2 linked regions of the Shumkonia mesophila genome follow. The protein of the gene in region 1 interacts with the protein of each later gene in a pairwise test. Links are inferred from orthologs where the notes say so. Each region holds a gene or a part of one and is shown in the gene's direction. Other genes may lie near its edges. The genes, in order: ybgC and ODR01_RS09790.

What was found.
Region 2: the proteins of ybgC (region 1) and ODR01_RS09790 interact in binary tests that used the Escherichia coli proteins (3 or more experiments, as listed by UniProt). The link is inferred for Shumkonia mesophila from one-to-one orthologs.

Annotation. Positions count from the first base shown.
Region 1 is NZ_JAOTID010000005.1:293,638-308,246, forward strand. Bases 6,363-9,362 are described here. They hold ybgC (tol-pal system-associated acyl-CoA thioesterase), read left to right. Parts: upstream 6,363-7,640; coding sequence 7,641-8,084; downstream 8,085-9,362. Other genes in these bases: ruvA (Holliday junction branch migration protein RuvA), read left to right, coding at 6,363-6,602; ruvB (Holliday junction branch migration DNA helicase RuvB), read left to right, coding at 6,599-7,648; tolQ (protein TolQ), read left to right, coding at 8,098-8,826; tolR (protein TolR), read left to right, coding at 8,829-9,302; ODR01_RS11300 (cell envelope integrity protein TolA), read left to right, coding at 9,302-9,362. Also shown: ODR01_RS11235 (formylglycine-generating enzyme family protein), read left to right, coding at 101-583; ODR01_RS25240 (formylglycine-generating enzyme family protein), read left to right, coding at 537-905; gap (type I glyceraldehyde-3-phosphate dehydrogenase), read right to left, coding at 969-1,976; ODR01_RS11245 (hypothetical protein), read left to right, coding at 2,195-2,452; ODR01_RS11250 (cell division protein ZapA), read left to right, coding at 2,457-2,792; ODR01_RS11255 (5-formyltetrahydrofolate cyclo-ligase), read left to right, coding at 3,008-3,592; ODR01_RS11260 (TIGR00282 family metallophosphoesterase), read left to right, coding at 3,589-4,410; ODR01_RS11265 (YebC/PmpR family DNA-binding transcriptional regulator), read left to right, coding at 4,664-5,413; crossover junction endodeoxyribonuclease RuvC, read left to right, coding at 5,455-5,970; more of ruvA, read left to right, coding at 5,967-6,362; more of ODR01_RS11300, read left to right, coding at 9,363-10,219; Tol-Pal system beta propeller repeat protein TolB, read left to right, coding at 10,222-11,568; peptidoglycan-associated lipoprotein Pal, read left to right, coding at 11,732-12,250; tol-pal system protein YbgF, read left to right, coding at 12,407-13,507; tRNA lysidine(34) synthetase TilS, read left to right, coding at 13,573-14,609.
Region 2 is NZ_JAOTID010000004.1:320,513-335,078, reverse strand. What follows is about bases 1-2,957. They hold ODR01_RS09790 (acyl carrier protein), read left to right. Parts: upstream 1-1,340; coding sequence 1,341-1,574; downstream 1,575-2,957. Other genes in these bases: mltG (endolytic transglycosylase MltG), read left to right, coding at 2,935-2,957; fabF (beta-ketoacyl-ACP synthase II), read left to right, coding at 1,659-2,921; fabG (3-oxoacyl-[acyl-carrier-protein] reductase), read left to right, coding at 456-1,193; fabD (ACP S-malonyltransferase), read left to right, coding at 1-429. Also shown: more of mltG, read left to right, coding at 2,958-3,936; ODR01_RS09775 (SDR family NAD(P)-dependent oxidoreductase), read right to left, coding at 4,135-4,908; ODR01_RS09770 (sensor histidine kinase), read left to right, coding at 5,122-6,708; ODR01_RS09765 (YicC/YloC family endoribonuclease), read left to right, coding at 6,764-7,654; gmk (guanylate kinase), read left to right, coding at 7,698-8,321; ODR01_RS09755 (LysR family transcriptional regulator), read left to right, coding at 8,367-9,272; ODR01_RS09750 (extracellular solute-binding protein), read left to right, coding at 9,373-10,701; ODR01_RS09745 (carbohydrate ABC transporter permease), read left to right, coding at 10,734-11,675; ODR01_RS09740 (carbohydrate ABC transporter permease), read left to right, coding at 11,672-12,499; ODR01_RS09735 (sulfatase-like hydrolase/transferase), read left to right, coding at 12,516-14,045; ODR01_RS09730 (DUF4432 family protein), read left to right, coding at 14,108-14,566. UniProt on the Escherichia coli protein: Carrier of the growing fatty acid chain in fatty acid biosynthesis.

The DNA of each region.
Region 1 (14,609 bases):
CAGGTTGTCAAAATAATGGGTCGAGCGCACAGTTCCTGGCGAAAAGAAACGGAGGGGAGGACGCAGGATGCCGGGGACTCGCGTCGTTTCAGTGGCCGTGATGACGGCCTTCCTGGCCGCTTTCGCGCAAGCGTGTGCGGGACCGAAAATCGGAGAAACGTTCCGGGACTGCGCCGAATGCCCCGAAATGGTGATCGTTCCGTCCGGCTCGTTCGTCATGGGCGACGGGAACTATGCTGCGGAGCGGCCGGCTCATCGTGTCGTCATTGCGGAGCCCTTCGCCGTGGGAAAATACGAAGTGACCCAAGCCGAATGGCTTGCGGTCATGGGGACCAATCCCAGTCGTTTCGTGGGAAGCCTGAATCCGGTGGAAGACGTGGATTGGGACGACGTCAAAGAATTCGTCCGCCTCCTGAGCATCAAGGCCGCCGTGGAATACCGGCTATTGAGCGAGGCCGAGTGGGAGTTTGCGGCGCGGGCCGGCACCAGTACGCTTTTCCCGTGGGGCGAGAGTCTCGGCCGGGAACACGCCAACTATGGGGGCCGCCAGGTATTGCTGCATTGGGCTGGCGGAAGGACATGATCGCTGGGAAACAACGTCTCCCGTCGGCAGTTTCCGGCCCAATGCCTTCGGACTGTATGACATGATAGGCAACGTGTGGGAATGGACCGAGGACTGTTCGCATCAAGGCTATCGGGGGGCGCCATCGGACGGCCGTGTGTGGTTGACGGGTGGGGATTGTGAAGCCCGTGTCCGGCGTGGTGGGTCCTGGATCAATCACCCCATGGATCTGCGTTCAGCCAGTCGGTGGGTGGGCCCGGGGTTTCGGCACGGCAGTACGGGGCTACGGGTCGCGCGGACGTTGACGGCGTCGCCATCCCCGCTTCCTGCCAACCAGCCATAGGACATACGAAAAGGGCGGGACCCCGGAAGGCCCCGCCCCGAACTGCTTACCCCGAAGACCCGATCAACCGGCCTTCGACATGGCCAGCGTGGTATCGGCCATGCGGTTGGAGAAGCCCCACTCATTGTCGTACCACGACAGCACGCGGACGAGGGTTCCATCGACCACTTGGGTCTGGGTCAGATCGAAAATCGAGCTGTGCGGGTTGTGGTTGAAGTCGATCGACACCAGCGGAGCGTCGTTGGCGGCGAGAATCCCCTTGAGTTCGCCGTTGGCGGCGGCGCTGATGGCGGCGTTGATCTCGTCCTTGGTGGTCGCCTTCTTGGCGATGAACTTGAGATCGACCACCGAAACGTTGGGGGTCGGCACCCGGATGGACGAGCCGTCCAGCTTGCCGGCCAGTTCCGGCAGCACCAGGCCGACCGCCTTCGCCGCTCCGGTCGAGGTCGGGATCATGGACAGCCCGCCGGCGCGGGCCCGGCGCAGGTCCTTGTGCAGGGTATCGAGGATCGGCTGATCGCCGGTGTAGGAATGGATCGTCGTCATGTAGCCCTTTTCGATGCCGATGGCCTTATTGAGGACATAGGCGACGGGCGCCAGGCAGTTGGTCGTGCAAGAGGCGTTCGAGACGATCTTGTGGGCGGCGGTCAGGACTTTGTGGTTGACGCCATAGACGATGGTGGCGTCGGCGCCGGAGGAGGGCGCCGAAACCAGCACCTTCGAGGCGCCGGCGCCCAGATGCACCAGGGCCTTTTCCTTGGCGGTGAAGATGCCGGTGCATTCCCAGACGATGTCGACGCCGAGTTCCTTCCACGGCAGCTTGGAGGGGTCGCGTTCGGCGGTCACCTTGATCGGGCCCTGACCGACGTTCATGGTGTCGCCCTCGACCTTGACCTCGCCGGGGAACAGGCCGTGCACGGAATCGTACCTCAGGAGGTGGGCGTTGGTTTCCACCGGCCCGAGGTCGTTGACGCCGACCACCACGACATCCTTGCGCCCGGACTCGATCAGGGCACGCAGGGCCAAGCGACCGATGCGGCCAAACCCGTTAATTGCAACGCGGACTGCCATCTTCCTTCTCCATAGCTTGGGTTCGGATTGAACACCCGTTTCGCCGTACGATACGGGGGAGACGCGAGGCCCTCGGGCGGGTCACACTCATTCGCCCGCGGGGCGGCTGCGGCGCAGAATTCGGCCGAACCTTTACCCCATTGACCTCCCCAGTCAATGGATTTTTTGAGAGAAACGGCGGTTGACGGCGTTATGGGGGGATGCCTATTCTGGAGTCCGTGAGCAACTCATCCATCCCCGCGCCATCGCGCATCCAACGGGCGCGAGAGCGACTTGAGAGGGCCGTGGCCGAAATCGAGACGGCTGCGGCGACCCGTGCCTCCACCCGCGAGGACGTGTCGGAAGACCTGCTGGCGGCGAAGCGGGCCCTCACCGAAAGCCAGAGCGAGAACGCCCAGGTCCGGTCCGCCACCGAGGAGGTGTCGCATCGGCTCGACAGCGTCATCTCGCGGTTGAAAGCGGTTCTGGAGGAGTAGGGCGTTGGCGCACGTTTCCGTTTCCATCAACGGTCGCAAATACCAGATCGCCTGCGAGGACGGCCAGGAAGCCCACTTGGCGCGGCTGGCCGCCTATGTCGATCGGCGGATCAACGAACTGGTCGCCTCGGTCGGGCAGGTCGGCGATGCCCAGTTGCTGGTGATGGCGGGCCTGGTGATCGCCGACGAGTTGTCGGACGCCTATGCCGAGGTGGAATCGCTCAAGGCCGGCGATCGCGCCGCGACGGTGCGTCTCGACGCCGAGGAAAACCTCGGTGCCGCCATGGATTCGCTGGCCCAACGCATCGAAGGAGTTGCCGCGCGCCTCAAAGGCGCCTAGATACTAGGGTGGGCGGCGGCTGCGAAGCACGTCAGGCCACGACATCCCTGGGGCTACTTCGATTCTCTAGGGGACTGTCCCTGCCGGACCCGTGGGTCCGGTATATGGTCACCCACCTGCGCGAGCAGGCCACGGAGGATTCTTCGGCCAACGGCTGTAGCGGCACCGCCCACCTCATGTCCTCCATGCCTCCGGTCCCGGTTCCCCCGACGTCCATGAAACAGCAGAAAGCGCATTTGCGCGCCGAGATGAGGCGCCGACGGCAGGCTTTTTGCGCCACCCCGGGGGCCGCCGCCGGAGAGCGCATCCTTGCCAATTTCCTGACCATCGCCGGCGGTTTCGGCCTTGGGCCCGGCATCGCCGTCGCCGCCTACTGGCCGGTCGGCGACGAGGCCGACGTCGGCCCGCTGCTTTCGCATCTGCATGAACTGGGCGCCCTTTGCCTGCTGCCGGTCGTCGAGGCCGCGGGGGAACCCCTGATCTTCCGCCGCTGGGGCCCGGGACAGCCGCTCGAAGGCGGGCCGCTGCGGACCAGGCAACCCGCCGCCACCGCCGAGCAGGGCATTCCCGCCCTGCTGCTGGTGCCGCTGCTGGCCTTCGACCGCCAGGGCTATCGCCTGGGGCAGGGCGGCGGATACTACGACAGGACCTTGCCCTTGCTGCGCGACCGCGGCAGGGTGGAGGCCGTCGGCATCGGCTATTCCTGCCAGGAAGTGGAAACCGTGCCCCACGGCCCGACCGACGCCCGGCTGGACTGGGTGGTCACCGAGGAAACGGCATTCAGGACTGCGCATCCATGAGAATTCTCTATATCGGCGACATCGTCGGCCGGGCGGGGCGCGATCTCGTCTGCCGCCAGATTCCCCACCTGCGCCAGGATCTCGGCGTCGACTTCGTGATCGTCAACGGCGAGAACGCCGCCCACGGCTTCGGCATCACCGAAAAAATCTGTCAGGCGCTGTTCGCGGCCGGCGCCGATGTCATCGTCACCGGCAACCATGTGTGGGACCAGCGGGAAATCATCGACTTCATCGACAGCGAGCCCAGGCTTCTGCGCCCCCTCAATTATCCGGCGGGCACGCCGGGGCGGGGGGTCGATGTCTACGAATTGCCCGACCGCCGGCGGGTGGCGGTGGCGCAGGTCCAGGGCCGCCTGTTCATGCACGCCATCGAAGATCCCTTCCGCGCGCTCGGCGCCGTGGTCGACGAATGCCGGCTGGGCGCCCAGGCGCATGCCATCTTCGTCGATTTCCATGCCGAAGCGACCAGCGAAAAGATGGCGCTCGGGCATTTTCTCGACGGCCGGGTGTCGGCGGTGGTCGGCAGCCATACCCACGTGCCGACGGCGGATGCCCAGATCCTGCCCGGCGGCACCGGATACCTGACCGACGTCGGCATGTGCGGCGACTATGATTCGGTGATCGGCATGGAAAAGCGGACGGCGACGGCCCGCCTGACCCAGGTGCTGCCGACCGATCGGCTGGAGCCCGCCCACGGCGAGGCCACGCTCTGCGCCGTTCTGGTGGAGACCGACGATGCTTCCGGCCTGGCCGTCGGCATCGAGCCGCTGCGCCTGGGCGGACGGTTGTCGCAGACGCCGGCGCGACATCTCGCATGAGACGTCTTGGCGGCGCTGGCGCCGTATCGTAATCTGTCGCCGAACAAGGCGTGGAGAACGCGGACTTTGGGCGCATCCACCCTCTCGGGCTTCGGTGCCCGGGGGAATAAGCGGTGGAGCGATTCGGTCCTTTGCCGCACGCCCAAATCTTGCCATATTGCTTTGATAGCTCAAAGCACGGTATCCGTGCGTTCTTCCACTACATATGGTACAAGCGCCCGAGTCCCTCGGCAAATAAGGGGTGTGTCGGTTTATGTCGGGTCATTCCCAGTTCAAGAACATCATGCACCGGAAAGGCGCACAGGATGCCAAGCGCGCCAAGGTCTTCACCAAGCTAATCCGCGAGTTGACGGTGGCCGCCCGCAGCGGCATGCCCGACCCTGAGTCCAATCCCCGGCTGCGTTCGGCGATCATCGCGGCGCGCACCGCCAACATGCCCAAGGATACGATGGAGCGCGCGATCAAGCGCGGGGCGGGCGGCGACGACACGGCCAACTACGAGGAGATCCGCTACGAAGGGTACGGTCCCGGCGGCGTGGCGGTGATCGTGGAGGCCTTGACCGACAACCGCAATCGCACCGCCTCGGAAATTCGCGCCGCCTTCAGCAAGCACGGGGGCAACCTGGGCGAGACGGGCAGCGTGTCTTTCATGTTCGAGCGCATCGGCCGCATCGAATACAAGAAGGACACCGCGTCGGCCGAAGACATGTTCGAGGCCGCGCTCGAGGCCGGCGCGACGGACGTGGAATCGGACGAGGCCGGCCATCTCGTCGCCTGCGCGCCCGATGACCTGAGCGCCGTGCGAGATGCCCTCGAGAAGCGCTTCGGAACGCCGGAATCGGCCCGCCTGGACTGGAAGCCGACGAACACGGTTCCCATCGACGAACAGGCCGCGTCGACGCTCTTCAAGCTGCTCGACGTGCTGGACGACAACGACGACGTCCAGCGGGTGTCGACCAACTTCGACGTCGATGACGAGGTGATGGAGCGGCTCAGCGCCTGATCGACACGCCGTTTCGCGACTGGAGGAGGTTTTTGAAACCCTTGCGACTCTTGGGACTCGACCCGGGGCTTCGTATTACCGGTTGGGGCGTGATCGAGGCGTGGGACAACCGGCTCAGCCATATCGCCGACGGCGTCATCGTCACCGACAGTCGCATGCCTTTGGCCGAGCGGCTGTCGGCCCTCTATGACGGCCTGATCGAGGTCATCGAGCGATTCCGTCCCGCCGAGGCCGCGGTCGAGGAGACCTTCGTCAACATGAACGCGGTGTCGACCTTGAAGCTTGGCCAGGCGCGGGGCGTGGTGGTCCTGGTGCCGGCGCGCTGCGGCGTGCCGGTGTTCGAGTATCCGCCCAACCTCATCAAGAAGACCGTGGTCGGAACCGGCCACGCGGCAAAGGAACAGATCCAGATGATGGTGCGCATCCTTCTGCCCACCAGCGCCACCAAAACGGCGGACGCCGCCGACGCCCTGGCGGCCGCCATCTGTCATGCCCACCACCGGGCCACCACGCTTCGGCTCGCCCAGGGCGCGCGGCCGGCGGGGGCGACGCTATGATCGCCAAGCTGAGCGGCCGCGTCGACTCGCGCGGCGACGACTGGGCGGTCATCGACGTCGGCGGCGTCGGCTACCTGGTGTTCTGTTCGGGCCGCACCCTGGCCCGCCTGGCCGACGGCCAGCCGGCCAGCCTGGTGATCGAAACCCATGTCCGCGAGGATCATATCCATCTTTACGGCTTCATGGACGCGGCGGAACGCGACTGGTTCCGTCTGCTGACCCAGGTGCAGGGGGTGGGCGCCAAGGTCGGCATGTCGATCCTTTCGACGCTCGACGTCGAGGAGATCCTTCACGCCGTCGCCGCCGCCGACCGCACGGCGCTCAGCCGGGCGCCGGGGGTGGGCGCCAAGCTGGCCGGACGCATCGCCAGCGAATTGAAGGACAAGGTCGGCGCCATCGCGCTGGGCGCGGCAGCCCACGGGACGGCCGCCTTCGCCCGTTCGGGCGTGGGCGGCGCGGCCGCCGGCAATACCGCGGATGCTGTTTCGGCGCTGGTCAACCTGGGCTACGGCGCCTCGGAGGCCCTGCGCGCCGTGTCGCAGGCGGCCGGACGGCTGGGTGCCGACGTCGAGTTGCCGGCCCTTATCCGGGCCGGCCTGAATGAGCTGGCGCCCAAGGAGCACCCGCGATGAACGAGGTCGACCGCATGGTGGCGCCCGAGCAGGCGGCGGCCGACACGGCGGAGGCCGGAATGCGGCCGCTCAGCCTCGACGACTTCGTCGGGCAGCGGCAGACCTGCGCCAACCTGCGGGTCTTCATCCAGGCGGCCCGCCAGCGCGGTGAAGCCATGGATCACGTGCTGCTCTACGGCCCGCCCGGCCTCGGCAAGACGACGCTGGCGCAGATCGTGGCGCGCGAACTGGGGGTCGGCTTTCGCGCCACCTCGGGTCCCGTCATCGTCCGGGCCGGCGATCTGGCGGCCATCCTGACCAACCTGCAGCCGCGCGACGTGCTGTTCATCGACGAGATCCACCGCCTCAACCCGGTGGTCGAGGAAATCCTCTATCCGGCGATGGAAGACCGGCAGCTCGACCTCATCATCGGCGAGGGGCCGGCGGCACGCTCGGTGCGCATCGATCTTCCCCCGTTCACGCTGATCGGCGCCACCACCCGGACCGGCCTGATCACGACGCCGCTGCGCGAACGCTTCGGCATTCCGCTGCGCGTCGTCTTCTATACCGCCGAGGAACTTGAACTGATCGTCAGCCGCGGGGCCCGTCTACTGAAGGTCGATCTGACCCGCGACGGGGCGACCGAGATCGCCCGCCGTTCCCGGGGAACGCCCAGGGTGGCCGGGCGTCTGCTGCGCCGGGTGCGCGACTTCGCCGCCATCGACGGCGCCGCCGCCGTCGACGCCCGGACGGCCGATGCCGCCTTGAACCGGCTGGAGGTCGACGGCATGGGGCTGGACGCCATGGACCGGCGCTATCTGAGCTGCATCGCCGACAACTATGGCGGCGGCCCGGTCGGCGTCGAAACCATGGCGGCGGCGCTTTCCGAACAGCGCGACACCATCGAGGAGGTCATCGAGCCCTACCTCATCCAGCAGGGTTTCCTCATGCGCACGCCGCGCGGCCGGGTACTGGCCCCCAACGCCTATCGGCACCTGGGGCTGACGCCGCCGCCCACTTCGGCCCAGTATGAGCTGATCAGCGGCATCGAGGCCGGCGATGAGTGAGGCTGTGGGCACGGTCCGCGGCGGGGTCCACGTGTTTCCCGTGCGCGTCTACTACGAGGACACGGATGCCGGGGGCGTCGTCTACTACGCCAACTACCTCAAGTTCGCCGAGCGGGCCCGTACGGATTTGTTAAGGATTCTGGGCATAGAACAGTCCCATTTGGCCGGCGAGGAGGGATTGGTCTTCGTCGTGCGCCGGTGCGCGGCCGATTTTCTGCGGCCGGCGCATCTCGACGACGGACTGGAAATTCATACCGGAGTCACCGATGTCAAGGGCGCCTCGGTGGACATGAACCAAAGCGTGCGCCGAAACGGCGACGAATTGGTTCGCATGGAGGTCCGGATTGCCTGTATGAAGCGCGCCGATCCGGGGCGTCCGGCCCGCATTCCCCAGGGGATACGGGCGGCCTTCGAGGCGTGGCGTGATGAGAGTTAGCAGGACGTGATTGATGGAAAGAGCGACAATTGATGCGGTTACCCTCGGCGGTTCCGTCGCCGGGCTCGACTTTTCGGTGTGGAGCCTGTTCGTACGCGCCGACATCGTGGTCCAGGTGGTCATCGTCGGACTGCTGCTGGCCTCGATCTGGTGCTGGGCGGTCATCTTCGAAAAACTGATCGGGCTGCGGCGCCTCAACGCCCGGGCCAGCGAGTTCGAGACCGCCTTCTGGTCGGGCGGCTCGCTCGACGCCCTCTACGACAACATCGGCAGCTATCCGCGCGACCCCATGTCGGCGGTCTTCGTCGCCGCCATGAAGGAGTGGCGGCGCGCCCTGGCCAAGCGCAACGGGACGCGCACCAGCCGGGTCGGCCTTGGCGATCGCATCGACCGGGTCATGCAGATCACGGTGACGCGCGAGATGGACCGCGCCGAACGCTACATGACATTCCTCGCCTCCACCGGTGCCACGGCGCCGTTCATCGGGCTGTTCGGCACGGTGTGGGGCATCATGAACAGCTTCCAGTCGATCGCGCTGGCCAAGAACACCAGCCTGGTGGTGGTCGCCCCCGGCATCGCCGAGGCGCTGTTCGCGACCGCGCTGGGCCTGCTTGCCGCCATTCCGGCGGTGGTCGCCTACAACAAGCTGTCGCGCGAGTTGGACCGCTATGCCGGGCGCCTCGACAGCTTCGCCGGCGAGTTCTCGGCCATCATCTCGCGGCAGATGGAGGAAGCGGACTGACCATGGCCGTTACGATGCCAAGACGAGGTCTGAAGCGCCTGGGCGGCCGCCGCGCGAGCCGGCCGATGAGCGACATCAACGTGACGCCGATGGTCGACGTCATGCTGGTTCTTCTCGTCATCTTCATGGTGACGGCGCCGCTGCTGACCGTCGGCGTGCAGGTCGACCTGCCGAAGACGCAGGCGTCGACCCTGCCGGGCAAGGACGAGCCGCTGGCCGTCTCCATCGACTCGCAGGGGCGGATCTTCCTTCAGGAAACCGAGATCGAAATCGACAATCTGGCGCCGCGCCTGGTGGCCATCACCCACAACAATTCCGAGGCGAGGATTTTCGTGCGCGGCGACCGCGCCATCAGTTACGGCCGGGTCATGGAGGTCATGGGCACGATCAACGCGGCCGGTTTCAGCAAAGTGGCCCTGATCACCGAGCAGATGCCGGAGAAGACTCCGGCCGCAAGGAAGAAGGCGCCCAGATAATGGACATGCGCCGGAGCATCGCCCTTTCGTGCGTTGCGCACGCCGCGGTTGCCGCCCTGGCGTACTTCGGACTGCCCGAACTGCGCAATCCGGCGCCGATGGTCGACACTCCGATCATGGTCGAGATCCTGACGGTCGCCGAACGGACCAATGCGCCGCCCGCCGCTCCCAAGCCGGAAGCGAAGCCGGAGCCGAAACCGGAACCGCCGCCACCGCCGCCACCCGAGGCGAAGGCGGAGCCGGCGCCGCCACCGCCACCCCCACCCGCGCCCAAGCCCGAGCCGGTGGTGGTGCCGCCGCCGCCGGAACCCAAGCCGGAAGCCAAAAAGCCCGAACCCAAGCCGGAGCCGAAACCGGAACCCAAGCCCGAGCCGAAGGCGCTGGCGCCCGAGCCGCTCGCCCAGGCCAAGCCGAAGCGCAAGCCGAAGGCGCCCGACACCTTCGCCTCGGTCCTCAAAACGGTCGAGGACCTGAAACGGCAGGCACCGACCAAGCCCGACCCCACCCGCAAGGAGCCGGACAGGAAGGCGGAGGCCAGCGACACCTTCCAGAATCAGATCGCCCAGGCCCTGCGTTCGCCGCCGCGCTCCTACGACGCGTCGCAGCCGCTCAGCATCAGCGAGATCGACCTGGTGCGCCAGCAGATCGCCCGCTGCTGGAGCCTGCCGGCCGGCGCCAAGGACGCCGAGGACCTGATCATCGAGATCCACACCACGATGAACCCCGACGGCACCGTGCGCGAGGCCCGCATCCGCGATCAGGCCCGCATGCAGAGCGACCCCTATTTCCGCGCCGCCGCGGAAAGCGCACTCCGGGCCGTCCTCAATCCGAAGTGCAGCCCTTTGCGGCTGCCGCCCGCGAAATACGACCAGTGGAAAGACATGACGTTGAACTTCAATCCGAAGGAAATGTTTTGAACATGACGCCTCATCGACGACATTTCATCGCAAAGGCGGTCTGGGCACTGGCGGCAGCTTGGTGTCTGCTCGGCGTGACGAACGCCGCCGCCGAGCTGCGCATCGACATCACCCAGGGAACGGTCGAGCCGCTGCCGATCGCCGTCACCGACCTTGTCGGGGGAACGCCGCAGGCGACGCAGTTCGGGCGGGACATCTCGCAGGTGGTGGCCGCCGACCTCGAGCGGTCCGGCCTGTTCAAGCCCTTGGATTCACGGGCCTTCATCCAGACGGCCGCGGCCTTGAACGTCCTGCCCCGCTTCGGCGACTGGCGGGTGATCAATGCCCAGGCCCTGATGCACGGGCGGGCCGACGTGCTCGCCGACGGGCGGCTTAAGATCGAATTCCGCCTTTGGGACGTGGTCGCCGAACAGCAGATGGTCGGGCGCGCCTATACCAGCACCACGGGCAACTGGCGGCGCGTCGCCCACATCATCGCCGACGCCATCTACGAACGGATCACCGGCGAGACGGGATATTTCGACACCCAGCTCGTCTACATCTCGGAAAGCGGCCCGGCCGACCGGCGGATCAAGCGGCTGGCCATCATGGACCAGGATGGCGCCAACCATCAGTTCCTGACCAAGGGCAACGAACTGGTCCTGACGCCCCGCTTCTCGCCCAACCGGCGGGAAATCACCTTCCTGTCCTATTTCCAGAGATCGCCTCGCGTCTACATCTTCGACCTCGACACCGGCCGCCAGGAAATCCTGGGCGAATTCCCCGGCATGACCTTCGCGCCCCGCTTCTCGCCGGACGGCAAGGCGGTGATCATGAGCATGGCGCAGGACGGCAACACCGACATCTATCAGATGGATCTGCGCACCCGGGTGTCGAAGCGGCTGACCAACCATTCGGCCATCGACACCTCGCCGGACTTTTCTCCCGACGGCCGGCAGGTCGTGTTCGACTCGGACCGCGGCGGCACGCAGCAGCTTTACGTCATGGATGCCGACGGCCGCAACGTCAAGCGGATCAGTTACGGGGCCGGGCGGTACGCCACGCCGGTATGGTCGCCGCGCGGCGACCTCATCGCCTTCACGAAGATTGCCAACGGCCGGTTCTACATCGGCGTGATGGGCGTGAACGGTGGCGCCGAACGCCTGCTCGCCGAAGGCTTCCTGGTCGAGGGGCCGACATGGTCGCCCAACGGCCGGGTTCTTATTTATTTCCGCGAGGTTCCTTCGGGGAAAGACGGCAAGGATACCCGCTCGCGCCTGTACTCGATCGACTTGACAGGATACAACGAACGCGAGATGGTAACGCCGCTCGACGCCTCCGATCCAGCGTGGTCCCCCTTGATTCCATGACGGCCTCGGCATATAGTCCCATATGACAAGGAGACTTCGTGGCGTTCGCGAAGTCCGCCTTTTATTTGCAGGACACCGGCACGCGAATAGGTCGAGACGATGGTCTCCACGGTTCGCGTGTGTATCTTCGTCAGCCAAGTACTCCGAAAGAGGGGATGTTTACATGCGCTTTAAAGTTTTGGCAGTAGTTGCCGCTGTGGCATTGATCGCGGGTTGTGAGACAGCTCCCGAACAGTCAGCTGCGGCGAGTGGGGCTGGCGGCTCTGCCCAGCCGACCGCGTCCGCGCCGGCCCGCATGGGCCCGGTGGCCGGCTCGAAGGAAGACTTCGTGGTCAACGTCGGCGACCGCGTGTTCTTCGATTTCGACAAGTTCGATCTGAAGCCCGAGGCTCAGGCGACCTTGAAGAAGCAGGCGGGGTGGCTCCAGAAGTACCCGAGCGTCGCCGTCACGGTCGAAGGCCATGCCGACGAACGCGGCACGCGCGAGTACAACTTGGCGCTCGGCGAGCGTCGCGCCAACTCGGTGAAGGATTACCTCTCGGCTCTCGGCATCGCCCGGACCCGGGTCAACATCATTTCCTACGGCAAGGAACGCCCGGTGGCCCTCGGCCATGACGAGGCGGCCTGGTCGCAGAACCGTCGCGCGGTGACGACCCTCACCTCCGGTGCCGCCGGAAGCTGAGTTTCGTAAGCCGGAATGACGTATTTGGGCGCCAGCCCTTTCCGGAATGTCCGGTAAGGGCGGCGCCCAAATTTTGCCCTAAACTCGCGGCATGATCCGGTGCGTTGCGCAACTGTCATTACGGAACGGGTCCAGGGACCTGGCCCAGGGGAGAGCATGATGAGCGTTGTCATCCGCTCGGCGAGCAACCGTGGAATCAGAGCGGCCCGTCTGTTGGGGCTCGCATTGGCGTCGGCCGTATTCCTGGCCGCTCTTCCGGCGTCTTCCCAGGAGGCCGATCTGAAGCCGCTGATGGACCGCCTGCAGCGGCTTGAACGCGACATCCAGACGATGAACATCCAGATGTCGCGGGGCGGCATGGCGCCGCCGCCGCTGTCCGGCAGTTCGTCGGCGCCATCGTCCGACATGAGCCTGGGCGGGGACCAGCCGGGGAACGCGCGGCTTGAGGTGCGCCTGACCGCGTTGGAGAACGAGGTGCGCGCCGTGACCGGGCGGGTCGAGGAAGCCGGCCATCAGATCGACCAGGTCAACCAGCGTCTCGAAAAGCTGATCGGCGACATGGATTTCCGCCTGAGCCAACTCGAAAGAGGCGGAGCCGAGGTCCGGGGACAGGCGCCAGGGACCCCGCCGCGCCAAACGGCGGAAGGCAGCCAGGCTGGCACATCCGCCATGACAGCGCCGTCGTCCGGGCAGATGGCGCGGCCGAATTCTTCGGCGCCGGGCCTGGCGCCGCCCCCCGGCGTGCTGGGAACGCTGCCCAGGCAGGATGCCGAGCGGGCCGGCCAAGGGACCGTCGCACCATCGACCGGCGGCGGGGCGCAGCAAGCCCAGGCGCAATCGGCCACCGTCAAGCCCGGCGCGCTGCCGGCGGGGTCGCCGAAAGAGCAATACGACCATGCCTTCGGGCTGTTGCGGCAGGCCCGTTACGACGAGGCCGAGGCGGCGTTGCGCGCCTTTCTCGATTCCCACCCCAAGGACCCTTTGGCCGGCAACGCCAACTACTGGCTGGGCGAAAGCTTCTACGTGCGGGCCGACTACGTTCGGGCGGCGGAAGTATTCCTCGAGGGTTACCAGCGCGAACCGAAGGGTTCGAAGGCAGCCGACACGCTGCTCAAACTCGGCATGTCGCTGTCGAACCTCGACAAGAAGCGCGAAGCGTGCGCCGCTTTCGACAAGCTGACCAAGGAATTTCCCGGCGCACCCGGCACCATCCAGCAGGTGGTCACTCGGGAACGCCAGAAGAACGCCTGCAAGTAGTGTCCGTCCGGTAGATGCGGACGGCCGGCGCCGGCCTCGGCGGCGGCAATCCGCCCGGTGGAGCGATGGTCCGACCCGTTTCCGACCTGGAATTCAGTGCCTTGATGGCGGCGCTCGGCCCGTTCGAGCGCCACGCCCGTATCGCTGTCGCCCTGTCGGGCGGCCCCGACAGCATGGCGCTCTGCGTGTTGGCCGATGCCTGGGCGCGCCGCCAGGGCGGCCGCGTCGTCGCGTTGACGGTCGATCACCGGCTGCGGCCGGACTCCACGGCCGAGGCGGCCGCGGTCGGCGACTGGATGGACGCTCTCGGCATCGAGCATCGGATCTTGACCTGGGAAGGGACCAAGCCCCTGGCTGCCATCCAGGCCAAGGCGCGAACCGCCCGCTATGACCTGCTGGCCGGATGGTGCCGGCGGGCCGGCATCCTTCATCTGGCGCTGGCCCACGAATTGGAGGACCAGGCGGAAACGCTCCTGATGCGCCTGGCGCGGGGCAGCGGGGCGCACGGCCTGGCCGGCATGAGCGCCATCAGCGAAACGGCGGGGGTGCGCATCCTGCGTCCGCTGCTCGCCGTCGAACGGGCCCGCCTGGCGGCGACGTTGCGCGCGCGCAAGCAGCCGTGGGTCGAGGACCCATCGAACCGCGATACGGCCTACGCGCGCGTCCGCGTCCGCCAGTGGCTGCCGGCCTTGGCGCAAGCGGGATGCGGCATGGCCCACCTGAAGCGGTTGGCCGAAACGTTCGCCGCCCGCCGGGCGGAAGGCGAGGACGGGATCGCCGGCCTGCTGGCCCGCGCGTGCCGTCTGTCTCCGGCCGGACATGCCGCGCTCGATCCGGCCGCGTTGGCGGCGGCGGCGCCGGCGACGGCGCGGGGCGCAGTGTCGCGCGTCCTCTGCACGGTCGGCGGCGGCGCCTACCCGGCCGCCCGCGACAAGGTCGACGCGCTGTGGTCGTGGATGGCCGGGGGCGCCGGCCCGTCGTCGGCGACGCTGGCCCGGTGTCGATTGCTGCGCCGGGCCGGCGAAATCGTCGTCTGCCGGGAAGGCCGGCACCTGCCGGCCCCCGTCGCCGCGGGGGCGGGCGAAAGGGTCTTCTGGGACGA
Region 2 (14,566 bases), on another replicon or contig:
GTCAGCGGCGCCTTGGCCGCCGTCGAGCGGGCCGTCGCCATCGCCGGCGGGAAGGGCGCCCGCAAGTGCGTGATGCTGCCGGTCAGCGCGCCGTTCCATTGCTCGCTGCTGGCGCCGGCCGCCGAGATCATGGAAGAGGCCCTGGCGGGGGCCGACATCGAATCCCCGGTGGTGCCGCTGATCGCCAACGTCACCGCCGCGCCGGTCGAGGAAGCCGCCGAGATCCGCCGCCTGCTGGTCAAGCAGGTGACGTCGACGGTGCGCTGGCGCGAGAGCGTTCTGGCCATGAAGGCGCTGGGCGTGGATACTCTGGTCGAGGTGGGGGCGGGCAGGGTGCTGAGCGGGCTGGCCCGGCGCATCGACCGCGATCTGGCGGCGATGGCGGTCGGCACGCCCGAGGACATCGAGACACTGGTCAAGACCCTGTGACGAACGGACGAGGGGAGAGGGAAGCCATGTTCGACTTTTCCGGAAAATGCGCGTTGATCACCGGGGCCTCCGGCGGCATCGGCGGGGCCATCGCCCGCCTGCTGCACGGGCAGGGGGCGACGCTGGGCCTGACCGACATGCGCCGCGAGGGCATGGAGGCGCTGGCCAAGGAGTTGGGCGGACGGACCCATCTGTTCGAGGCGAACCTAAGCGATCCCGAGGCCCCGGCCAAGCTGGTGGCCGACGCCGAAAAGGCGATGGGGCGCATCGACATCCTTATCAACAACGCCGGCCTGACCCGCGACAACCTGGCCATGCGCATGAAGGACGAGGACTGGCAACTGGTGCTCGACGTCAACCTGACGGCGGCGTTCCGGCTGTCGCGGGCCTGCCTTCGCCCGATGATGAAGCAGCGCTCGGGGCGCATCGTCGGCATCGCCTCCATCGTTGGGGTGACGGGCAACGCCGGCCAGGTCAACTACGCGGCCTCGAAGGGCGGCATGATCGCCATGTCGAAGTCGATGGCCCAGGAAGTGGCCTCGCGCGGCATCACGGTCAACTGCGTGGCCCCCGGCTTCATTGCCACCCCGATGACCGATGCCCTGTCCGACGAGCAGAAGCAGCGTTTGGTGGCCAGCATCCCGGGCGGCCGTCTGGGCACGCCCCAGGATGTCGCCGCCGCCGTGGCGTTCCTGGCCAGCGACGAGGCCGCCTACGTCACCGGGCAAACCGTGCATGTCAACGGCGGCATGGCCATGATCTAGGAATACCGCGCCTTTGCTGGGTGTTGGCAAAGGCGGAAAAAGTGTGTTACGAGAGGGGCCGTCGCCGGCGCCCAAGGGGTCTGTGGGGACTTTGCGGGAAGCGGCCGGGTCATTGCATTCAATGAGGAACAGGCAAGGAATTTACCGATGAGTGATGTTGGTGATCGCGTGAAGAAAATCGTCGTGGAGCATCTCGGGGTCGAAGAGACGAAGGTGACCGAGAATGCCAGCTTCATCGATGATCTCGGGGCCGACAGCCTGGACACGGTTGAGCTCGTCATGGCGTTCGAGGAGGAATTCAACTGCGAAATCCCCGACGACGCCGCCGAAAAGATCCTGACCATCAAGGACGCCATCGACTTCATCGAGGCGCACAAGTAGATCCTTCCTAGGGAGGCGCGAAGCCCGGCCTTGCCGGGCATGTCCTTTTCGCCACTCCCCCACAATAACGGAACCGCAACCGTCATGAGACGTGTCGTCGTCACCGGAATTGGGCTCCTGACATCCCTTGGGTGCGGGGTGAAACCCTGTTGGGATCGTTTGCTTCAAGGGCAGTCGGGCATTCGGACCATCGAGAATTTCGACGTTTCGGACCTTCCGGCCAAGGTCGCCGGCCAGGTTCCCGAGGGACCGACGGCCGAGGGCCTGTTCACCTCCGACGACTGGATGGAGCCAAAGGACGCCCGCCGGGTCGACAAGTTCATCCTCTATGGGATGGCGGCGGCGACGCAGGCGATCGAGGATTCCGGGTGGAAGCCCGAAACCGACGAGGACCGCTGTCGAACCGGCGTGTCGATCGGCTCGGGGATCGGCGGCCTGGCCGAGATCGCCAAGGGGGCGGTCATCGTCGAGAGCAACGTCCGGCGGTTGAGCCCGTTCTTCATCCCGGCCAGCCTGATCAACCTGGTGTCCGGGCAGGTTTCGATCAAATACGGCCTCAAGGGGCCGAACCACGCGGTCGTCACCGCCTGTTCGACCGGCGCCCATTCGATCGGCGATGCGGCCCGCATGATCATGTGGGAAGACGCCGACGTCATGATCGCCGGCGGGGCGGAAGCCGCCATCTGCCGCCTGGGCGTGGCCGGCTTCTCGCGGGCCAACGCGTTGTCGACCCATTTCAACGACGCGCCAACGCGCGCCTCGCGGCCGTGGGACCGCGACCGCGACGGTTTCGTGATGGGGGACGGCGCCGGCGTCGTCGTTCTCGAGGAACTCGAGCACGCCAAGAAGCGGGGCGCCAACATCTATGCCGAGTTCGTCGGCTACGGCCTGACCGGCGACGCCCACCACATCACGGCGCCGGCCGAGGACGGCAACGGCGCCTATCGGTGCATGGCCATGGCCTTGAAAAGGGCCGGCATGACGCCCGACGACATCGATTACGTCAACGCCCACGGGACCTCGACGCCATTGGGCGACGAAATCGAGCTGGGCGCCGCCAAGCGCCTGTTCGGCGAGGCCATGAAGAAGGTTTCCATGTCGTCGACGAAATCGGCGGTCGGCCACTGCCTGGGCGCGGCGGGATCGGTCGAGGCGATCTTCTCGATCCTCGCCATGCGCGACAGCATCGCGCCGCCGACGCTGAACCTCGACAATCCCAGCGACGCCGCTGCCGGAGTCGACCTGGTGCCCCACAAGGCCCGGGAACGCAAGATCAACGCCGTGCTGTCCAATTCCTTCGGCTTCGGCGGAACCAATGCGTCGATCATCTTCAAGGCATTCAGCTAGAATGTAAGGCGGCATGCGCCGCATCGCGTTCCTCCTGGTTTCCCTGGTTCTTCTGGCCTTGCTGGCCGGCGGCGGCGTGCTCGCCTGGGGCTATGCCCAGTTCGTGCGGCCGGGACCGCTGGCGGCGCCGGCCACGCTGGTGATCCCGAAAGGGGCCGGCCTCGGCGCCATCGCCGCCCAATTGGCCGCAGCCGGCGTCATCAGACACCCCACGGTCTTCGAGGCGGGGGCCAACATCACCGGTGCCGACGGCCGCCTCAAGGCCGGCGAATACGCGTTTCCGGCGGCGATCAGCGTTCGCGACGCCATCGCGCTCCTTGAAAGCGGTCGAACGGTGGTGCGGCGCCTGACCCTGGTCGAAGGGGCGACGGTGGCCCAGGTGGCGGCGCAACTGACTGCCGCCGACGGTCTCGTCGGCGACATCGCCGGGGCACTTGCCGAGGGAACGCTGTTGCCCGAGACGTATCACTATTCCCATGGCGACAGCCGCCAGGAGATGGTCGGACGCATGGCCCGCGCCATGGACGACATCCTGGCCCGCGCGTGGGTGGAACGCCGGCCGGACCTGCCGCTTTCCTCGCCGCGCGAGGCGGTCATCCTGGCTTCCATCATCGAAAAGGAAACCGCCGTGCCGGCAGAACGTTCGCGGGTGGCGGCGGTCTTCGTCAACCGCCTGAAGAAGGGTATGCGGCTGCAGTCCGACCCGACGGTAGTCTACGCGCTCACCGGCGGCAAAGAGGCCCTGGGGCGCCCCCTGATGCGCCAGGACCTGAAGACGCCCTCTCCGTTCAACACCTATGCGCAAGACGGCCTGCCGCCGGCGCCGATCTGCAATCCGGGCCGGGCCTCGGTGGTGGCCGCCCTCAATCCGGCCGACACCGACGACCTTTATTTCGTGGCCGACGGCAACGGCGGGCACGCGTTCGCCAGGACACTGGACGAACACAACCGCAACGTCGCCCGCTGGCGCAAACTGCGCGACCAGGAAACGCCCGGGCCGGCCGATCCCCGCTGACGCGGCTCAGGGGCTGCGCGGCAGGCGCCGGCGGGTATTTCGGGGGTATTTCGGCGGGTATTTTGGGGACACCATACTTAATTCGCGAAAAGACATTGCCATTCCGGGCAATGAGCGGTGAAATCGAATTAAGTATGGTGTCCCCAAAATACGAAGTATGGTGTCCCCAAAATACGAGATGCCGAAATACACCCGGTTTTACGGGTTGCGCGGCAGGCGCCGGAACAGCGGATCGGTCCAGGCCGGGGGCAGGACACTCATCAGCCAGACGACGACGTACATCGGCCACGGAAAGGCGATGCGGGCCTTGTCGCGGGCAAGGCCACGCCGGATGATGCCGGCCGCCTTGTCGGCCCCCATGATGAACGGCATGCGAAAGGGATTCACCGCCGTCATGCCGGAAACGACGAAGCCCGGGCAGATGACCGACACCCCGATGCCGTCCTCCCACAGCGAGCCCCGCAGGCCTTCGCCGTAGCTTCTGACGGCGGCCTTGCTGGCGGCGTAGGCGGTGGTGCCGGGCAGGCCGCGGAAACCGGCAATGGAACTGACCACGGCCAATTGTCCCCGGCGGCGCGGGCGCATGCGGGCGATGGCGGGATCGAGGGTGTTGAGCAGCCCGTCCACGTTGACCGCGAAGATCTCGCGGACCTTTTCCACGGGGTCGGTCGAGCGCGCGGTTCCGGCCGAAATTCCGGCATTGGCGATGACGAGGTCCAGCGGATGAGCGTCGTCGACGCCCTCGATCCAGGCGGCCATGGCGGCACGATCGACCACCTCGATGGCCTTGACCGCCACATCCGTGCCCCGCTCCCGGCACTGCCGGGCCACCGCCTCCAGGCGGTCGGCGTTGCGTCCGGCGAGCGCCAGGAAGACGCCGGGGGCGGCGTAGCCGGTGGCCAGCGCGGCGCCGATGCCATTCGAGGCGCCGGTGATCAGGATGGATCGCGGAGACGAAAAATTTCTCACCATGGCCCTTTCGTTGCGGCGGGGATGCCGTCAGGATAAAAGATCCGGGGGCCGGAAACGACGAAGAAAACATCGACAAGGGGCGGCCGAAGGCGGACCGGTATCGACAGTGGGGAAAATCCGGGGTGTCGGCCGGCGCACGGTCGGGGATAGGATGTCGCGCTTGCGAACGGCAAGACCCGGCGGTTCAACCCTGCCGGCAACGGAATAAGGTGAATGATCGTTCGCCTCCATACGCGCGTCACGATGGCGATCATCGGCCTGATCGCCGCCCTGGTTGTTGTGCTGTCGGCTTTGCTCTTCGTGCAGTTCCGCCAAACGATGGACGAGACGCGCGAGTCGAACTCGGCGGCGATGGCGGCGGCGCTGTTGAAGCAGGCCGAACGGCGCGCCCAGGGCGTGGCCGTCTTCCTTTCGGAATCCCTGACCGACCCCCTTTCCCGCCAGCAATGGGATGCCGTGCGCGATCTCGTTCTGTCCGCCCGCGGCCGGCGGGGCGTCGACCATGTCCGCGTTTTCAACGCCTCCCGGGGCATCGTCGTGGATGGCTCAGACACGGTCGTCGCCGATTTCCCGGGGGTGCCCGACAATAAGATGACCGCGGTGCTGTCCTTCGGCCACAGCGTCACCTTGATCGAGGGCGACCGCCTCAGCGTCTCGGTCCCCGTCGCGGAGGGTGCGCGGATTCTGGGCGGTGTGACCGTCGGCCTTTTATTGACCGACGTGCAATCGGACATTGCGACGACCCAAGCCTTGGTCGAAGGAATTCATCAAAAAGGAACGACCCGGCTGCTGACGGTCAGCGGCATCGCGGCATTTGTCTTCGCCGCCTTGGGGATTCTGTTCAGCGTGGCGGTGGCACGTGGAATCAGCGGCCCGATCGAGAAGCTGGTGGTGCTGACCCGCCAGATCGGTCGCGGCGCCTTCGACGTGTCGTTGCCGGAACAGCGCGGCGACGAAATCGGCGAGCTCGGCATCGCCCTGGTGACCATGGCGCGCCAACGCCGCGAGGCGGACGAAAAAGCGCGGCGGTTGCAGGCGGAACTCGCCCACGTTTCCAGGGTCAGCACGATGGGGGAGATGGCGACCGGCCTTGCCCACGAGCTGAACCAGCCGCTGACCGCCATTTCCAACTACGTGCGGGGGAGCATCGCGCGGCTCAGGAAAACCAATACGGTGACCCAGGAGGTGCTGGACGCCATGGAGAGGGCGGCGGCCGAGGCACTTCGCGCCGGCGAGGTCATCCGCCGGGTTCGCTCCTTCGTCCAGAAGGTGGAACCCGAGAAGGCGCCGGTCGACATCAACGCCACCATTCGCGAGACGGTCGATCTTCTGCAGGCCGAGGCGCAATGCCATGGCGTCGCCGTCGCTCTCGATCTGGCGACAGCGCTTGACCCGGTGACCGCCGACAAGATCCAGATCCAGCAGGTCATTCTCAACCTCGCGCGCAATGGCGTCGAGGCGGCCCGGGAAAACGCGCCATCGTCCCGCCGGGTGATCATCTCGACCGCCCGGTGCGGCGACGATCTGGTACGGGTGACCGTTCGCGATTCCGGACGCGGGGTTCCGTCCGACCTCCGCCAGTCCATCTTCGAGCCGTTCGTCACCACCAAGGGCGACGGGCTCGGCATGGGATTGGCCATTTGCCGGTCCATCGTCGAGGCCCACAACGGCCGTCTGGAATTGGTCGAGGGCGTGGACGCGGGCACCGCCTTCCAATTCACCCTTGCGGTCTCGGGAGAGACCGGGAACAAGGCCGACGAGGCCCATCCCGCCCCCGCCGTTCCCACGGCCGCTTGTTGATCCCGGTGGCGGACGATATAACGGGGGCCGCAGGGGCCGGTGCTGGAGAGGTTGTGTGGCCATTTCATCGATGACGGGCTTCGCCCGCGCCCAAGGGCAGAACGACCGCTGCTCGTGGATCTGGGAAGTCAAAAGCGTCAACGGCCGCGGCCTCGATGTGCGAAGCCGGCTGCCGAATGGTTTCGACCGCCTCGACCCGCCCATTCGCGAGCGGGTCGTCGCCCGTTTCCGCCGGGGCAACGTCTCGCTGTCGTTGTCGCTGCAATGGAACGTCCGCGGCGCGGGGTTCCGCATCAACCACACCGCCCTGGACGAGGTCATCGGCCTTCTCGCCGAGGTTCAGCGGCGGATTCCCAACGCCGCGCCGCCCCGTCCGGAAGGGGTTCTCGCGTTGCGCGGCGTCATCGAGACGGCCGAGGAGGAGGTGGACGAGCAGGCCCAGCAGGCGATGGATGCCGAACTTCTGGCCTCCCTCGACGCCGCGCTCGATTCGCTGCACGCGGCCCGTCGCGACGAGGGTCGCCACCTGGCCGAGATCGTCGGCGGCCAGTTCGACGAGGTCGAGGCGCTGTGCCGCGAAGCCGAGGCGGTGGTTGCCGCCCAGCCCAAAGCCATCCGCGAACGCCTGGTCAGCCAGGTGAAGGCCCTTCTGGAGGATCTGCCCGCCCTTTCCGAGGAGCGGCTGGCGCAGGAGGCGGCACTGTTGATGACCAAGGCCGATCCGCGCGAGGAACTGGACCGGCTGAGGGGGCATCTGGCGGCCGGCCGGTCGCTCTTGCGCGAGACGGACGCGGTGGGGCGGCGGCTGGACTTCCTGTGCCAGGAATTCAACCGCGAGACCAACACGCTGTGCTCGAAGTCTCCGGACATGGATCTCAGCCGCTGCGGGCTGGCCTTGAAGGCGGTCATCGACCAGATGCGCGAACAGGTGCAAAACATTGAATAGCCCCAGCCCCGCCGGTCTCGGCGACGCGGCGCCGAAAGAGCCCATGGCCCGGCGCGGCCTGATGCTGGTGCTGTCCTCGCCCTCCGGCGCCGGCAAAACCACGATCTCGCGCCTGTTGCTGGAGCGCGAGGGCAACCTGATCCTGTCGATTTCGGCGACCACGCGCTCGCCGCGTCCGGGAGAGGTCGACGGGCGCGACTACATTTTTGTTTCCGACAGCCGGTTCGAAGAGATGGTCGAGGCCGGCGAGTTCCTGGAATACGCCGAGGTCTTCGACCACCGCTACGGCACGCCCAGGGCCCCGGTCGAGAGGGCGCTCCGCGAGGGAACGGACGTGCTGTTCGACGTCGATTGGCAGGGCGCCCAGCAGTTGGCCCACAATGCCGGTACCGACCTCGTCAGTGTGTTCATCCTGCCGCCGTCGCACGCCGAGCTCGAAAAACGGCTCAAGACCCGGGCCCAGGATTCCGACGAGGTGGTGCGCCGGAGGATGGCCAAGGCGGCCTCCGAAATGAGCCACTGGGAAGCCTACGACTACATCGTCATCAATCGGGTGGTGGAAGAGAGCGTGGCCGGCGTGCAGGCCATCCTGGCCGCCGAACGGCTGCGGCGCAAACGCCAGTTGGACCTGCCGGCCTTCGTTTCGCATCTGTGCCGCGACGCCTGAGTTCGCTCCGATCCGTCGCGGTCTCAGGACGATGGGGGGACTCGGATGAACCTTCGTCAGCTCGAGTATTTCCTGGCGGTCGCCAAATCGCTCAACATCACGGGCGCGGCCGCCGATCTTGGCGTCGCCCAGCCCACCCTGACGAAGAGCATCCGGGCACTCGAAGAGGAGCTTGGCGTGCAGCTGTTCGACCGGCTGCCGCGCGGGGTCCAGTTGACCGAATTCGGCCAGAGCCTGCTTCGGCATGCCGAGACGGTGAACGTCCAGGTGCAGGACGCCATGAGCGAGATCGACTGGCTGCGCCGCGGCGCCGTCGGCACGGTGTCGATCGGCGCCGGGCCGGCCTGGCTGCGCCGTCATCTGCCGGTCAGCCTCGCGCGCACGGTCATGGCCAATCCGGCGGTCCGGGCCCGCGTCGTCGGCGGATATGACGACGTCCTGCTGCGGGCGCTGCGCCGCGGCGAACTGGACTTCGTCGTCGCAGAACTGCCGTTGCGGGAGCTCTCCCAGGACCTGGCGATCGAGCGGCTGACGGCCGACGAGTTGGGCCCTTGTTGCCGGGCGGACCATCCGCTGGCCCGGCAGAACGAGCCGGAGCCCTGCCAGCTGCTCGAGTTTCCCTGGATCCTGCCGCCCCGGAACACCCGGTCCCACCGCCGGCTGCAGGCGCTTTTCGTGGCCCTCGACCTGCCGCTGCCGCAGATCGTCGTCGAGACGGAATCCATGGCCTTCATCCTGAACATGCTCCGCGAGTCCGACGCGCTCAGCTTCCTGGGCTCGACGACCATGCAGTGGAGCGAGGGGCAAGACATTGCGATGCTCAAGGTGCCAAGGATCTCCGCGGTAAGGGAGGCGGGGCTCATCAGCCGCAAGGATGGCTGGCTGTCGCCGGCCGCGACGGCGATCATCGCCGAGTTGCGGATCGTCTGCGCCGCGCGTCCCAAGAATTGATGCCATAACTTTCAGCTATCGCAATTACCAAACAAATCATTTGAATGCATGGCAAAAGGGTGCCACGTCTTCTCCCAAAAATGCACCAGGGAGAATTCACATGGACACCTTCAGATTGACGCGCCGCCAGACGCTTGCGGGTGCCGGCGCCACCGCCATGGCCTTCGCCTGCCGTCCGCTGTGGGCCGCTTCCGCCGCTCCCATCACCATCGTCATCAACCAGTCCCCGTGGTTCGACAGCTTCCGCAAGACGGTCGTGCGCTACGAGGCGGAGACCGGCAACAAGGTCGAACTGGACGTCAACCCGTTTGCCGGATCGCTGGAAAAGCAGCGCAATTCGGTACGCGCCACCACCGGCTCGTACGACCTTCTGATCATGAACTCCGGCTGGTTCGCCGAAATGTATGCGGGCGGTTTCGTCGAGGCGATTTCCGACATCGACCCCGGCTTCAAGCTGGACCCCGACGTCTACACGCTTGGCAACACCATCTATTTCGATCCCAAGACCCGGGCCATGACGCCGGCCGGCAAGCTGATGTCCATTCCGGTCCAGCCGAACGTGCCCATGCTCTACTACCGGGGCGACCTGTACAAGGAGGCCGGCCTGAAGGAGCCGGAGACCTTCGCCGAGCTGGAGGCCAACGCCAAGGCCCTGCACCGTCCGCCCAGCCGCTATGGCATGGTGCAGCGCGGGGCACGCGGCACGCACACGGTGTCCTACGACTTCTATCCGTACCTTTACGGCCACGGCGGCGACATCTTCCGCGACCAGAACGCCGGCGACTACACGGTCACGCTGGCCAATGACGTTGGTGTCGCGGCGTTGGAATACTACATCCATCTCGCCAAGGAGGCGGGGCACCCGCAGACGGCGTCTATGGATCAGGCGGAAGTCATCCAGAACGTGCTGACCGGCAAAGCCGCCCACGTCATGGTGGTGATCGCCGCGGCTTCGCAGATGGACGACAAGAACAAGTCTGCGGTGGTCGACAAGATCGAGTTCGCGCCGCCGCCCCATCTGCCGGGACTGCCGACCGCGCCAGCCCTCGGCCACTGGTTGGGCGGCGTCTCGAAGAACGTGACCGACGACCGCAAGCGCGCCACCGTCGAGTTCCTGCGCTGGTTCCAGACCAAGGATGCCCAGCTTCACTACGCCAAGTCCGGTGGCATTCCGATCAGCGCCGCGCCTTATAGCGACCCCATGGCCGAAGAGCGCGTCAACCGCTGGATGAAGCCGCTGTCCAAGGCCTTGCCCCACGCGGTGAACATCTACCAGTTCCCGGAAGCCAGCGAGGTGATCGCCGTGCTTGACCTCGGGCTGAACCGGGCGATCAGCGGCGAAGTCGCGCCGGCCGCAGCGTTGAACGGCATGGCGGACGAGATTCAGGCGATCATGGCCAAGCACGGCTACAAGACCGGCCGGGCTTGAATCAGGCCATCGCGGCCGATGGAACGCGAGCCATGAAGGCAACGACGATGCCGATCGGCGAGCCGCGTGCGGTGGCGAGGAGCGGGAAGCGCGGCTCGCTTCTCGACGATCGGGCGTGGCGCTGGGCGACCTTCGCGCCCGCCCTGCTGTTCATGCTGGGCTTAAGCGTGTTGCCGCTGGTGAACCTGGTGGCGACGAGTTTCCACGAAGTCAGCTGGGTCGGTGCGTCGGCCGTCTGGCAGCCGGTCGGAACGGACCACTACGAGGCGCTTCCGAATGATCCGCTGTTTCGGGCCGGGCTCGTCAACACCATCATCTTCGCGGTCTCGGCGGTGGCCGGCCAGATGGTGCTGGGCTTCGCCCTCGCGCTTTTGTGCAGCCGCCTCGGCAGCGGCCGGGTCGTCTACCGTACCATCTTCATCCTGCCGATCCTGATCCCCGGCATCGTCATCGGGGCCATCTGGAAGCTGATGCTGAACTTCGACTTCGGCCCGGTGAACCAGCTCATCGGGATGTTCGGCCTCATGCCGCACGACTGGCTGGGGTCGTCGGCCACGGCACTTCTGTCGGTCATCGTCGTCGACATCTGGCACTGGACGCCGTTCTGTTTCCTGCTGTTCCTGGCCGGCCTGGAATCGCTGCCGCAGGACGTCTACGAGGCCGCCCAGATCGACGGCGCCAGCCGCTGGCAGGAATTGCGCTACGTCACCATCCCGCTGATGGTGCCGACCATCGTGGTCACGTTCGCGTTTCGCCTGGTGCTGGCCTTCAAGGTGTTCGACGAGGTCTACCTCTTGACCGGCGGCGGGCCCGGCACGGCGACCGAGGTCATCAGCTTCACGCTCTACCAGCGCTTCTTCACCGAAGACCGCGTCGGCTACGGCTCGGCGATGGGGGTGGCCGTCATCTTCCTGGTCTCGCTGCTGCTTGTGGTGGCGCTGAATGCCCGCCGGAAGCGGGAGGGCATGGCATGAGGCGCCTGAGCCTTCCCCGGCTGACCGGTCACGCGGTACTGGTGGCCGCCGCCGTCGTCGTGCTGTTCCCGGTGGCCTGGGTGGTGGCGGCGGGCTTCCGCACCCAGATTTCGCTGCTGATGGGCGAATTCGCCTTTTCCCCGGTGTTGATGAACTTCACCGAGGTGCTGTTTTCCAAGACCTCGGACTTCCTGCTGAACTACCGCAACTCCCTGCTGGTGGGGATCGTCTCGACGGCGCTTTGCCTGCTGATCGGCACCACGGCCGCGTGGTCGTTGTACCGCATGCGTTGGCATCCGTGGGTGCTGCATTCCTTCCTAGGCTGGACGATCGTCTTCCACATGATTCCGCCGATCGCGCTGGCCGGCGCCTGGTACACGATGGCGCGCAGCGTCGGCCTGGACAACACCTTCACCGGCCTGATCCTCGCCCACACCACGCTCAACCTGCCGATGGCCCTATGGCTGATGGGCGTCTTCGTACGCGACGTGCCCCAGGAGCTGATCGAGGCGGCCCGCATCGACGGCGCCTCGACGCCGGTCGTGCTCAGCAGGATCGTGGTGCCGATCATCCGTCCCGGGCTGGCCGCCACCGGCGTGCTGACGTTCGTGTTCTCGTGGAATGAATTCGCCGTCGCCCTGAACTTGACCATGAAGCAGACGGCCACCGTCCCGGTCGCCATCGCCAAGTTCGCCCAGGAGTACGAGATCCAGTACACGCAAATGGCTGCCAGCGCCGCGCTGTCGATCGTCCCGGCCCTGGTGCTGCTGGTGATCGGGCAGCGGTTCATCGTCTCGGGCCTGACCAAAGGCGCCATCAAATAGGAGCGGGGTTGCCTTCATGAAAGCCGTCTTCGTCCTGTTCGATTCCCTCAACCGACATCTGCTGGGCTGTTACGGCGGCGGGCGCGTGCCGACACCGAATTTCGACCGCCTGTCGCAGCGCTCGGTGGCTTTCGAGCGCCATTACGTCGGCAGCCTGCCCTGCATGCCGGCCCGCCGCGACATGCTGACCGGCCGCCTCAATTTCCTGCACCGCAGCTGGGGGCCGCTGGAGCCGTTCGACGACGCCTTCCCCGCACTGCTGCACCGCGGCGCCGGCGTCTACAGCCACCTCGTCACCGACCACTTCCACTACTGGGAAGACGGCGGCGCCACCTACCATAACCGCTACGATTCCTACGAGTTCGTGCGCGGCCAGGAGGGCGACGCCTGGAAGGCAATGGTACAGCCGCACTGGGAGAGGCTGCGCGAGATGTACCATGCCCGCCAGTTCGCGGCGGGTCGGCGGACGTACTTCGCCAGGAACGCCGTCAATCGCGAGTTCATCAAGGAGGAGAAGGACTTTCCCTCGGTGAAGTGCTTCGCCCACGGCTTCGATTTCCTGGACCGCAACCGCGAGGCCGACGGTTGGCTGTTGCAGATCGAATGCTTCGACCCCCACGAGCCGTTCCATGCGCCGGCCCGCTTCAAGAAGCCGTTCGAGACCGGTTGGAACGGGCCGGTACGCGACTGGCCCCGCTACGGCCGCGTCGACGAATTGCCGGCCGAATGCGAGGAGTTGAGGGCCAACTACTACGCCATCATGTCGATGTGCGATTTCCTGATGGGCCAGCTGCTCGACTATTTCGACCGCCATGACCTGTGGAAGGACACCGCGCTCGTCGTCACCACCGACCACGGCTTCCTGCTGGGGGAGCACGACTTCTGGGCCAAGAACCGGATGAACATGTACGAGGAAATCGTCCACATCCCGCTGTTCATTCACGATCCCCGCGCGCCGGAACTGGCCGGAACGCGCACATCCGCGCTCAGCCAGACGATCGATATCGCGCCCACCTTCCTCGACCTGTTCGGCCTCGCCCCCGAGCCGGACATGGAGGGCTTCTCGCTGCTCGGCATGCGGCGCAACGAGGTACGGCGGGAAGGCGCCCTGTTCGGCTATTTCGGCGGTGCCGTCAACGTCACCGACGGCCGCTACACCTACCATCGCTATCCGGCCGACCTGGCGGCGCAGGAGATCTACCAGTATACGGTGATGCCCACCCACATCTTCTCGTTCTTCACGCCCGAGGAGTTGTCGCTGGCCAGCCTTTCCGACGGCTTCGCCTTCACCAAGGGGGCCAAACTGCTGAAGGTGCCGGTCATCGAGCGCTCGCCGATGTACAACAACTATGGCCCGGGCGCCCTGCTGGAAAGCGATACCCGGCTCTATGACCTGAAAACCGACCCCGGACAGCAGAACCCGCTCCGCAACGGCCCCGAGGAGCAACGGCTCCTCGACCTGATGACCCGCCTGATGCGCGCCAACGACGCGCCGGCCGAGGCGTTCGCCCGCCTGGACCTGCCGCGGGCCACGGCGATGGCGTGAGCGGCATGCCGGCGCTCAGCCCCCTCGTCGGTACGCTCCGCCAATTGGCGAGCGTGCGGTCCATGACCCTGAACGACGGGGTCGAGAACGGGGTGCGCGTCCTCGCCTTTTCGACGGGCGGCGGCCTCGACTTCGTCGTGCTCGTCGACCGCTCGCTGGACATCGGGCTGGCGTCGTGGCGCGGCGTGCCGCTTGCCTGGCAGGCGCCGTCGGGCTTTCGCCATCCCTCCGTGAAAGATTCCCCAGCCGACGGCCGCGCCGGATTGGGCGGAGGACTCTCCGGCTTCCTCATGACCTGCGGCCTCGACTCGATCCGCCGCTCGGCGGACGAGGCGCCGTTGCACGGGGACCTGCCCGTCACCCCGGCGCGGCTCACCGCCCATGGCGAGGACTGGGCGGTCTCGCCACCGCTTCTCTTCTGCGAGGGGGAAATCGTCCAGGGCCGCTACGGCGGCAGCCTGCTCAGGCTCTCCCGCCGCATCGAGGCGGAGGCGGGGGGCAGCGGCTTCGCCATCATCGAT